Regions from separate parts of the Methylobacterium sp. 88A genome, predicted to be linked through region 1. Evidence: predicted binding sites of a transcription regulator. Region 1 holds the regulator's gene; the other holds the start of a gene.

Region 1 (6,433 bases):
CGGCATCGGCTGCACCACCTGGGAGGTGGTCCGCCACGTGCTCGTGCCGCAGGCGTCCGTGTCGATCATCGGCGCGGTGATGCTCGGCCTCGGCCGCGCGCTCGGCGAGACCATGGCGGTGACCTTCGTCATCGGCAACGCCAACCGCCTGTCCGGCTCGATCTTCGATCCCGGCTCCACCATCGCCTCGCGCATCGCCAACGAGTTCAACGAGGCCGACGGCCTGCAGCTCAACTCGCTGATGGCGCTGGGCTGCATCCTCTTCGTCATCACTTTCGTCGTCCTGATCGTCGCACGCCTGCTCGTCCGGCGCGTGAAGGTCGCCTGAGCCCTCTGGAGCCCGAACCATGGACGCCGTGAACACCCTCACCACCAACGCAGCGCCGCCGCTCAAGGCCAGCCGCGTCCGGTCGAGCCGCCGCGTGGCGGACAAGCTGCTCATCGTCGGAAGCACCGTGGCGACGCTGATCGGCATCGTCGTGCTCGGCTCGATCCTGCTCATGCTCATCGTCGAGGGCGTGAAGGGCTTCTCGCCGCTGCTCTTCAGCGAACCGACCCCCGGCCCCGGATCGGAAGGCGGCGGCATCGCCAACGCCATCCTCGGCAGCCTGGTCCTGACCCTGATCGGCATCGTCATCGCGACGCCGGTGGGCGTCATGGCCGGCACCTATCTCGCCGAGTACGGCCGCCACTCGAAGCTCGCCGACGTGATCCGCTTCCTCAACGACATCCTGCTCTCGGCGCCCTCGATCCTGATCGGCCTGTTCGTCTACACCCTGATGGTGCGGCCGATGGGGACCTATTCGGGTTGGGCCGGCGGCGTGGCGCTGGCCATCATCGCCACCCCGGTGATCGTGCGCACCACCGAGGACATGCTCCGCCTCGTGCCCTCGACGCTCCGCGAGGCCGGCGCGGCTTTGGGCGCACCGCCCTCCGTCGTCATCAAGAGCATCACCTGGCGCGGTGCCAGCGCCGGTATCGTCACCGGCATCATCCTGGCGCTCGCCCGCATCGCCGGCGAGACCGCGCCGCTGCTCTTCACCGCGCTCAACAACAACAGCTGGTTCTCGCCCAACCTGATGGGCGGCATCCCGAACCTTCCGGTGATGATCTACCAGTTCGCCCTCTCGCCCTACTCGAACTGGCAGCAGCTCGCCTGGGCCGGCGCCCTCCTCATCACCGCCACGATCCTCGCCCTCTCGATCGTGGCCCGCTTCGTCATCAAGAGCGAGCGGGCGCGCTGACCCCGCGCCCCCGTCCCATCCAGCCCTCGACAAGGACACGCACCCGATGAACGCCGCTCCCGCGATCACGCAAGCTCAGCTGACCGGCCGCCACAAGGCCGACGAGCAGGCCCCCGTGCGCATCGCCGTGAAGGACCTGAACTTCTATTACGGTTCCTTCCACGGCCTGAAGTCGGTCAACCTCAACTTCCACGACCGGCAGGTCACCGCGCTGATCGGCCCGTCCGGCTGCGGGAAGTCGACCCTCCTGCGCACCTTCAACCGGATCTACAGCCTCTACCCCGAGCAGCGCGCCGAGGGGCAGATCCTCCTCGACGGCCAGAACGTCCTCGACGCCAAGGTCGATCTCAACGAGCTGCGCTCGCGCATCGGCATGGTGTTCCAGAAGCCGACGCCGTTCCCGATGTCGATCTACGACAACGTCGCCTTCGGCCTGCGCCTCTACGAGAAGCTGCCCAAGGCCGATCTCGACGTCCGCGTCGAGGAATCCCTGCGCAAGGCCGCCCTGTGGGACGAGGTGAAGGACAAGCTCAAGCAGTCCGGCATGGGCCTGTCGGGCGGCCAGCAGCAGCGCCTCTGCATCGCCCGCACCGTGGCCCAGCGTCCCGAGGTGATCCTGTTCGACGAGCCGACCTCGGCCCTCGACCCGATCTCCACGGGCCGCATCGAGGAACTGATCGAGCAGCTGCGCTCCGAGTTCACGATCGTCATCGTCACGCACAACATGCAGCAGGCGGCACGCATCTCGCAGTTCACGGCGTTCATGTATCTCGGCGAGCTGGTGGAGTTCGGCCCCACCACGCGGATCTTCATGAACCCCGAGAAGCGCCAGACCCAGGACTACATCACCGGCCGCTTCGGCTGAGCCCGCCGGGGCCGCGTTCCGCGGCACCGGACCCGATCCCGATCCTACGCGATGCAGGCCGCCCGAGGCGGCCTCGGTCGAGGAGTGCGAGCATGCCCAACCACATCGTCAGTTCCTACGACACGGAACTGGAAAACCTGCGCCGCTCGATTTCCGAGATGGGCGGGATCGCCGAGAAGATGATGACCGATTCCGGCAACGCCCTGGTGCGCCGGGACGTGCCCCTGGCCCAGGCGGTGATCGGCGCCGACAAGCGCCTCGACGCCCTCCAGCACGAGATCGAGGAGCGGGCGATCCTGCTCATCGCCAAGCGTCAGCCCCTCGCCATCGACCTGCGCGAGACGGTCTCGGCCATCCGCGTCTCGAACGATCTCGAGCGGATCGGCGACCTCTCCAAGAACGTCGCCAAGCGCGTGGTGGCCATCGCCGAGCAGATCCAGCCGCAGAAGATCGTCATCGCCGTCCAGCACATGGGCGACCTGGTGCAGGAGCAGCTGAAGGACGTCCTCGACGCCTATGCGAGCCAGGACGTGAAGGCCGCCCTCGACGTCTGGGAGCGTGACGACGCCATCGACGCGCTCTACAACTCGCTCTTCCGCGAATTGCTGACCTACATGATGGAAGACCCGCGCAACATCTCGTTCTGCACGCACCTGCTGTTCTGCGCCAAGAACATCGAGCGGATCGGCGACCACACCACCAACATCGCCGAGACGATCCACTACCTCGTCACCGGCACGAACGAACTGGCCGAACAGGATCGCCCGAAGAACGACGCATCGAACTACGCCACCGTGTCGTTGCCCGCCAGCGCCTGACCGTCCCTCCGGTCGGGCCATTCCGGCACGATCGTCGCGCGGCCGTCCCGTGCGTGACGGGACGGCCGCCCTCACCCTGAAAACACCCGCATGAGTACGCGCATCCTGATCGTCGAGGACGAGGAGGCCCTCACCCTTCTCCTCCGCTACAACCTCGAGGCGGAGGGCTTCGTCGTCGACACCGCCGCCCGCGGCGACGAGGCCGATCTGCGCCTTCAGGAGCAGGTGCCCGACCTCGTCCTCCTCGACTGGATGATGCCCGGTCTCTCCGGCATCGAGCTCTGCCGCCGCATCCGCGCCCGGCGCGAGACCGAGCGGCTGCCGGTCATCATGCTGACGGCGCGCGGCGAGGAGGGCGACCGCATCCGCGGCCTCGGCACCGGCGCCGACGATTACATCGTCAAGCCGTTCTCGGTGCCGGAACTGCTCGCCCGGGTCCGCGCGCTCCTGCGCCGGGCCAAGCCGAGCCACGTGGCGGACCTGCTCATCGCCGGCAATATCGAACTCGACCGCGTCAGCCACCGCATCCGCCGCCAGGGCCGCGAGATCCATCTCGGCCCCACCGAGTTCAAGCTCCTCGAATTCCTGATGCAGAGCCCCGGCCGGGTATTCTCGCGCGAGCAGCTCCTCGACGGGGTCTGGGGCCACGACGTCTATATCGACGAGCGCACGGTGGACGTGCATGTGGGCCGCCTGCGCAAGGCCATCAACCGCCCGCGCCAAAGCGACCCGATCCGCACCGTGCGCGGCTCCGGCTATTCCTTCGACGAGATGTTCTCGACGGACGAGTGAGAGCGGGTCCGGCTTCGCGCCGCTCCGCCTGGAACGAGCGCCCGGATCTCGACGACGGGAGGTCGCCGCGGCTGCGGGCTGCCACCGGGCAACGAGGCCGGGAGTTCGACCCCGGAACTCTTTACGGGCCGCTTCGGCATGATCTCGGGGGCACCATGGGGCCTGAACGTCCGAGCAGCCCTGGCCGAATGAGTCTCATTCGGCCAGGGCGTGTCGGGACGCTTACGCCAGCAGGAAATCGAGGTGCGTCAGCGTCGCCTTATCGTGGTTGTCGATGATGGCGAACTGGACCGCCTTGGCCGTGGTGCCGCTGCCATCGGCGTCGTAGGACAGGGCACCGGTGTCGCGATTGTAGAGGATGCGGTCGTCCGCATCGATCTTCGCGCCGGCCACACCCAGGTCCTTGAACGCCGCCGCGAGGTCATCGGCCGAGAGCGCCGCGAAGATGCTCTTCGAGAACTGGATCGTGTCGATCCCGGCCGAGAAATCGGTGATGTGGTCGATATTGGTCGCGCCGAGCTTCGTGCTGAACACGAAGGTATCCTCGCCCGCCAGACCCGTCAGCGTATCCGCCCCGAGGCCACCGTCGAGATGGTTGGCGCCGGCATTGCCCTTGAGCACGTTGACGAGCGTGTTGCCGGTGGCGTTGAGGGATCCGGTCCCGGTGAGCGTCAGGTTCTCCACGTGGGACCCCCCTAGCGAGAAGGACACCGACGCCTTGACGAGGTCGATGCCGGTGCCGTCGCTCCCCTCCACGGCTTTGTCGCGAATGTTGTCGACGATGTAGGTGTCGGAGCCGGCACCGCCGATCATCGTGTCCGCGCCCGTCTTACCGTCGAGGACGTTGACGCCGGCATTGCCCCTGAGGACGTTGTCGAGCGAGTTGCCGGTGGCGCTGAGATTCCCGGTGCCGGTCAGCGTCAGGTGTTCCACGTAGGAACCCCCGAGCGAGAAGGACACGGATGCCTTGACGAGGTCGGTGTCACCGCCGCCGCTCACTTCGACGGCTTTGTCGCCGATATTGTCGACGATGTAGGTGTCCGATCCCGCGCCGCCGGCCATGATGTCGGCGCCGGCCTTGCCGTCGAGGAGGTTGGCGGCGGCATTGCCGGTGAGAGTGTTGGCGAGAGCGTTGCCGGTGCCGTTGAGTGCAGCCGTGCCGACTAGCGTGAGGTTTTCGACGTTGGCCGCCAAGGTCAAGCTGATGGACGAGCGGACGGCGTCGATGCCGCGATCGGCCGCCTCGACGACAACGTCGCCGGCATTGTCGACGACATAGGTATCATTCCCCGCATACCCGGTCATCGTGTCGGCGCCGCCCTTGCCATCGAGGAGGTTGGCGCCGTTGTTGCCGACAAGCGCCTGAGCGAACTCGTTGCCGGTGAGGTTCATCGCGCCCGTGCCCGTCGCTTTCGCCGTGGCCAGGGTCTCGATCGCCTGTCCGGCGGCGAGGACGTAGCTGACGCTCGTCTTGACGGTGTCCTGCCCGGCATCCTTCGCTTCGAAGACGCGATCGCCGGATTGATCGACGACGTAGGTGTCGTTGCCGGCCTCGCCGTACATCCGGTCCGCACCGAGATGACCGTCGATGTCGTCGTTGCCGGCGCCGCCGTGGATCGTGTTGCTCAGGACGTTGCCCGTGAGACGGTCGTTGAACCTGCTGCCTTCGAGGTTCTCGATGCTCAGGAGGCGATCCTTTTCCGCCCGGATCGTCGTTATGACGGGAGGGGGGGTGACGATGCCTCCGGGGCCCTCGCCGGGGTAAGGGTCCGGTTGGAACACGGTCACCTTTTCGGGGACGATCTCCTGCCAGCCCTGCAAATCGAGGGAGACGGTCACGCCAACGGTCGCCGACTTGTAGCTCGCCGTGTCGCTGCCGGCGCCCCCATCGAGACGGTCGTTGCCCGCGCCACCGTCGAGCACATCGTTGCCGGTGCCGCCGAGCATGATGTCGTCGCCACCCTTGCCGTAGAGGGTATCGTGGCCGTCACCATTGGCGCCGAAGACCGTATAATCGATGTTGCCACCGCCGCCCTTGAGCGTGTCGTTGCCATCACCCCCGATGAGCGTATCGTTGCCGGCGTAACCTTCCAGCGTGTTGGGCGCCTTGTCATATGTCGGGTGATCGATCTCGATCGTCCTCCCGATCGAGTCGGCGACATCGAACTTGTGCTGGCCGCTCGTCAGCTGTCGCAGGGTATCGACGGCCTTTTCAAGGTTTGTGACCCCTTTTTGTGGGTAAAAATACTCATTCAGCCAGCTGCTTTCCTTATCGTTGAATTGTTGTTCCAATCCGCGGCTCGTAAAAAGACTTTTTATAACGTCGTAATTTGTTATATCGCGGTCATAATAGTGTCCGGGGGCGCCTGGGATTGGTACCGCGGGCGTCAAGGCCGTATCCATGAGTTTATGATCCGCCGATCCTTGCGCGCCGATCACAATTTCCTGCTGGTATGTTCGAAGGCCGCCCGCCTCACCGTTATCGTACCAAACATCGAGGAGAACATTGCCATTGATTAAATAGACTTTGGCACCGATTTTGTCCTGATCGGGTTGTTTTGCAAATTCTAAAACTTCATTCTTATACGAGGCGACTGTTTCATGCAGTGCATTGATTCCCGCATTTAGTGTCTCCTTGAAGTCACCCGATGTCGCGCCGTCTTCGATCTCGCGAATGACGTTGATCCGAGCGGCCAGCGCAGACAGGAGGGCTG
Region 2 (4,014 bases), 2.9 Mb from region 1:
GTGGGCGACGAACGACAGCTTAGGGAAGTCGAGGCCAACCGCTTCGCCACACTCGTGCTGATGCCACCGCACCTGCTGCGGGAGGCCATGGCTGCCTTTCGCGAGCCCGACCTGCAGCACGTACTTGCGCTCGCGCGCGACTTTGCGGTCGGCAAGGAGGCGGCGGCTCGGGCCTACGTGCAGTACCATCCCGAGCGGATCGCCATCGTCGTGGCGGGCAACGGCCGGGTGCAGCGGTGCTACCGCAGCCTCTCCTTTCCAACCATCGTCTGCGGGGTCGGCAGTCCGGTCCCGACACGCTCGCGCTATCATAGCAGTTCGCATCGGCCGAACACGGCGAGCGACATCGCCCCGTGCAGTCCCGATCTCTGGATCGATGTAAGGCGCGACCTCCGCGCGCCGGGTCTCTCCGAGCAGGTCTATCTCCAGCAGAACGGCTTCGCGATGATCCTGCTGCGTCTGGAGCCCGTCCCGGAGGAAAGCGCAGAGGAGCGCAGGCTGGAGGAGGGTTGGCGTTATCGCTTCCACTCAGGGCGACGGTAGGCGAGACTTTTGTAAGATTTCAATCCTGTTTGAGTGACAACCTCAGAATCTAGGAAATCGTTTATGACTAAAGATAGAAAAATTTGACCTTCAGATAGATGACAGTCAATTCAATCATTTATTATGCCGCCTGCGCGGTATAGTCCGGTTGTCCCATACAACAATAAATCTGCCGCGATTTAAGGCCGAAAAGTGCTTGATGAGTTCATCTTTAAAGATTCATCTGCATGAGAGTGAAATATGAAAACTCGTCGCGCGTTGTTAATGTGGCTTCACATATTAGGGCTTCTTCATTTCAGCAAAACTGTCGCCCAGTGAAACGAACTTATTGAGGTGGCTTGCGAAAATCAAAAGGGGATCACGGCTCGTTGTCACATTAGGGTACACCCTGGCGTCACGTAACATAGCTGGCGCCGGTCATCGTAACATCTGGGGTGACACCGGCTATTTATGACAAGGTAACCTCAGGCCTAAAGCCTGAGGTTACAAGCTATTGCCCGCATCGGTTACGCTCGCGTCAGCACCCTCGACAGGATCTTGATGGGCAAGTCGCCCGGTTGAAGGCCGAAGGCTGCGGGGTCATCCGTTCGGAGAAGATCTCGGGCGGCAGCCGCGACGGCCGGGTCGAGTTGGCGACGGTGCTTGAGTTCCTGCGGCGGTTCATCAAGGAGCGCCAGCGTGAGGGCATCGAGCGCGCGACGGGCAGCGGTGTGTATGCCGGCGGTAAGCGCCGCGTCGACCGCTGCCGGATCATGACGTTGTCGAAGGCCGGCAATGGAGCAGCAGCGACCGCTGTGGCCTTGGGCCGCTCCCGCATGCAGGTTCATCGGGTGCTTCGCGAATCCTGACGGTCCGGCTGGAGCAGGCCATGCCGGTTGCCTGGTCGGGCTTCATGCGAATGTCACCTGGCCTATCGCCAGTCCAGGCTCGGGAGGAATGCCGGCGCCTTACGTTCGAGGTCTCTGCCGTAATCCGTCGAGGGAGGAGAATTTCGAATACGTGTCACAGGACTGTTATGAGCGCGACCTACTGGCAGGATCACTGATCCCTAGGGTCCTGAGGCCATCATGTCCGACGCCGTTGCTGCTCCGACTGGCTTGCCGAAGGGCGCCATTGCGCCCGCCGCAGGGCCAAAGCTCGATCACGGCATTCATCCGGGCGGGGTCATCGCGTTCCTGCTCGTCCTGGTCGCGGGATTGGCCTACGCGCTCTACAGCCTCGTGACCGACATGAACGCGGTGGGCCAGTCGCCCCTCGCCATCGGTGCCTTCGTGCTGCTCGGCCTGGCTCTGCTCATCGCCCTGGCCTTCGAGTTCGTGAACGGGTTCCACGACACCGCCAATGCGGTCGCCACCGTGATCTACACCCACTCGATGCCGCCGCTCGTCGCGGTCATCTGGTCCGGCGCCTTCAACTTCCTCGGTGTGATGCTGTCCTCCGGCGCGGTCGCCTACGCCATCGTCACCCTGTTGCCGGTGGAGCTGATCCTGCAGGTCGGGTCATCGGCCGGTTACGCCATGATCTTCGCGCTGCTCATCGCCGCGATCCTCTGGAACCTCGGCACCTGGGCTTTCGGCCTGCCGAACTCGTCGTCCCACGCACTGATCGGATCGGTCATCGGCGTCGGCCTCGCCAACCAGCTGATGGCCCCCGAGGGACAGGCCACATCGGGCGTCGACTGGGCGCAGGCCTTGGGCGTGTTCAAGGCGCTGCTGTTCAGCCCCGTCATCGGGTTCATCGCCGCCGCCCTGCTGCTGCTGGCCCTCAAGTTCACGGTGCGCCGGAAGGACCTCTACGAGGCCCCCAAGGGCGAAACCCCGCCGCCTTTGTGGATCCGCAGCCTGCTGATCCTGACCTGCACCCTCGTGTCGTTCTTCCATGGCGGCAATGACGGCCAGAAGGGCATGGGCCTGATCATGCTCATTCTCATCGGCGCGGCCCCCACCGCCTACGCCCTCAACCGCACGATGTCGGACGACACCACCCCGGCCTTCATCCAGACCTCCCAGAACGCCAGCACGGTGTTCGCGAGCCATGCCGGGAACGGGCCGAAGCCCGATGCCGCCGAGGCCCGCAAGCAGGTGTCGGAAGCCCTGAAGACCAAGGACCTGAACCGGCCTGCCGTGTACGGGGCGCTCGCCGCGCTCTCCACCGACATCGCCGACAACGTGAAGGGCTACGGAGCCATCAAGCAGGTGCCGGCGGCGGCGACCTCGAACCTGCGCAACGACATGTATCTCGCCGCCGACGCGATCCGGCTCCTGCCGAAGAACGGCGCGACATTCTCGGAGGCCGAGACCGGCACCCTGAAGGCCTATACCGGCCTCCTCAACGACGGGACCCGCTACATTCCGACCTGGGTCAAGGTCTGCGTCGCCTTGGCCCTCGGCCTCGGCACCATGGTCGGCTGGAAGCGCATCGTCGTCACCGTAGGCGAGAAGATCGGCAAGACCCATCTCACCTACGCCCAGGGTGCGTCCGCCGAGATGGTCGCCGCCGGCACCATCGGCCTCGCCGAGCTTTACGGTCTGCCGGTCTCGACCACCCACATCCTGTCGAGCGGCGTCGCCGGCACCATGGCGGCCAACGGCTCGGGCCTGCAGATGTCCACCGTCCGCAACATGGCATTGGCCTGGGTGCTGACGCTGCCCGCCGCCATCACCCTGGCGGGCGTCCTCTTCTTCATCCTGCGACACGTGTTCTGAGATGACGGATGCGACGCGGGTGACCGCCTCAGCTTCATGACTACGATGTGGGCCGAATGGCCTGCGGGACCGTGCTCAACATTCCCTGTGAAGAAAAACTCTCACCAGGAGTTGCATGATCGCGTCGATGCCGCTGGTTCGGCCTTGGGCTGCTCCCGCTTGCAGGTGTTTCGGGTGCTACGAGAAGCCCGAAGGAGCGACTGTGAGGCTAGAGCGCTCTCCGCCGAAGTGGATGCCGGTTCGGCGAAAAAGAGCGCGGCACAACAAAGGCCTGGAGATGTGCCCCGACCCAACGTGGTCGGGCGCAGCTCTAGGCCGATTTCCTGAACGGCTGATAAGCGGTCGTTGAGCTGCCCGATACGTGCGGGTATGCCATTGGCGACAGCTCGTCGCAGACCTCCGCCCGGTGCGGGAACCGGGCGGAGGTCTGTCAGCGTCGCGGTGCGCGGTCGGGATACGACCGGACCGTCGGCGTCAGGGACGGCAGCGACCACCCGGACCGCGATAGGGTTGGGGCGGGCAACCGCCCGGTGCGCCTGTCATGGCCCGCCGCACAGCGCCGCTCCGCCCTCGATTCAGGCGGCAGCCCCCGAACGGATTGCGATGGGCGCCGAAGCCGCAACCGCCGCGGACCTGCACAATCGGGGCGTCGAGAGCGATGCCGCCGGCCGGCGCGGGCAGGGCTTGAGCCCCGCCTGCCACGAGCAGGGTTGCGAACCCTCCGATGATGTGAACCGTTCCGGGTTTCCCGGAGGCCATTTGGTTT

Evidence for each region. The regulator PhoB, encoded in region 1, activates phosphate uptake and scavenging genes when phosphate is short. The targets are predictions, from matches to a motif close to TGTCATNNANCTGTCAT.
Region 2: a site for PhoB is predicted at 1,544-1,560, ahead of A3OM_RS0115370 (inorganic phosphate transporter). Genes of this name have one in related genera too.

The regions. Positions count from the first base shown of each region.
Region 1 covers NZ_AQVT01000001.1:294,187-300,619, forward strand. The annotation lists gene pstC (phosphate ABC transporter permease subunit PstC) at 1-328, shown strand, start outside; gene pstA (phosphate ABC transporter permease PstA) at 348-1,244, shown strand; gene pstB (phosphate ABC transporter ATP-binding protein PstB) at 1,291-2,109, shown strand; gene phoU (phosphate signaling complex protein PhoU) at 2,202-2,927, shown strand; gene phoB (phosphate regulon transcriptional regulator PhoB) at 3,018-3,719, shown strand; gene A3OM_RS23350 (calcium-binding protein) at 3,942-6,433, opposite strand, start outside.
Region 2 covers NZ_AQVT01000001.1:3,194,456-3,198,469, forward strand. The annotation lists gene A3OM_RS0115360 (ImmA/IrrE family metallo-endopeptidase) at 1-543, shown strand, start outside; partial or broken gene A3OM_RS24175 (recombinase family protein) at 1,036-1,391, shown strand; gene A3OM_RS0115370 (inorganic phosphate transporter) at 1,611-3,248, shown strand.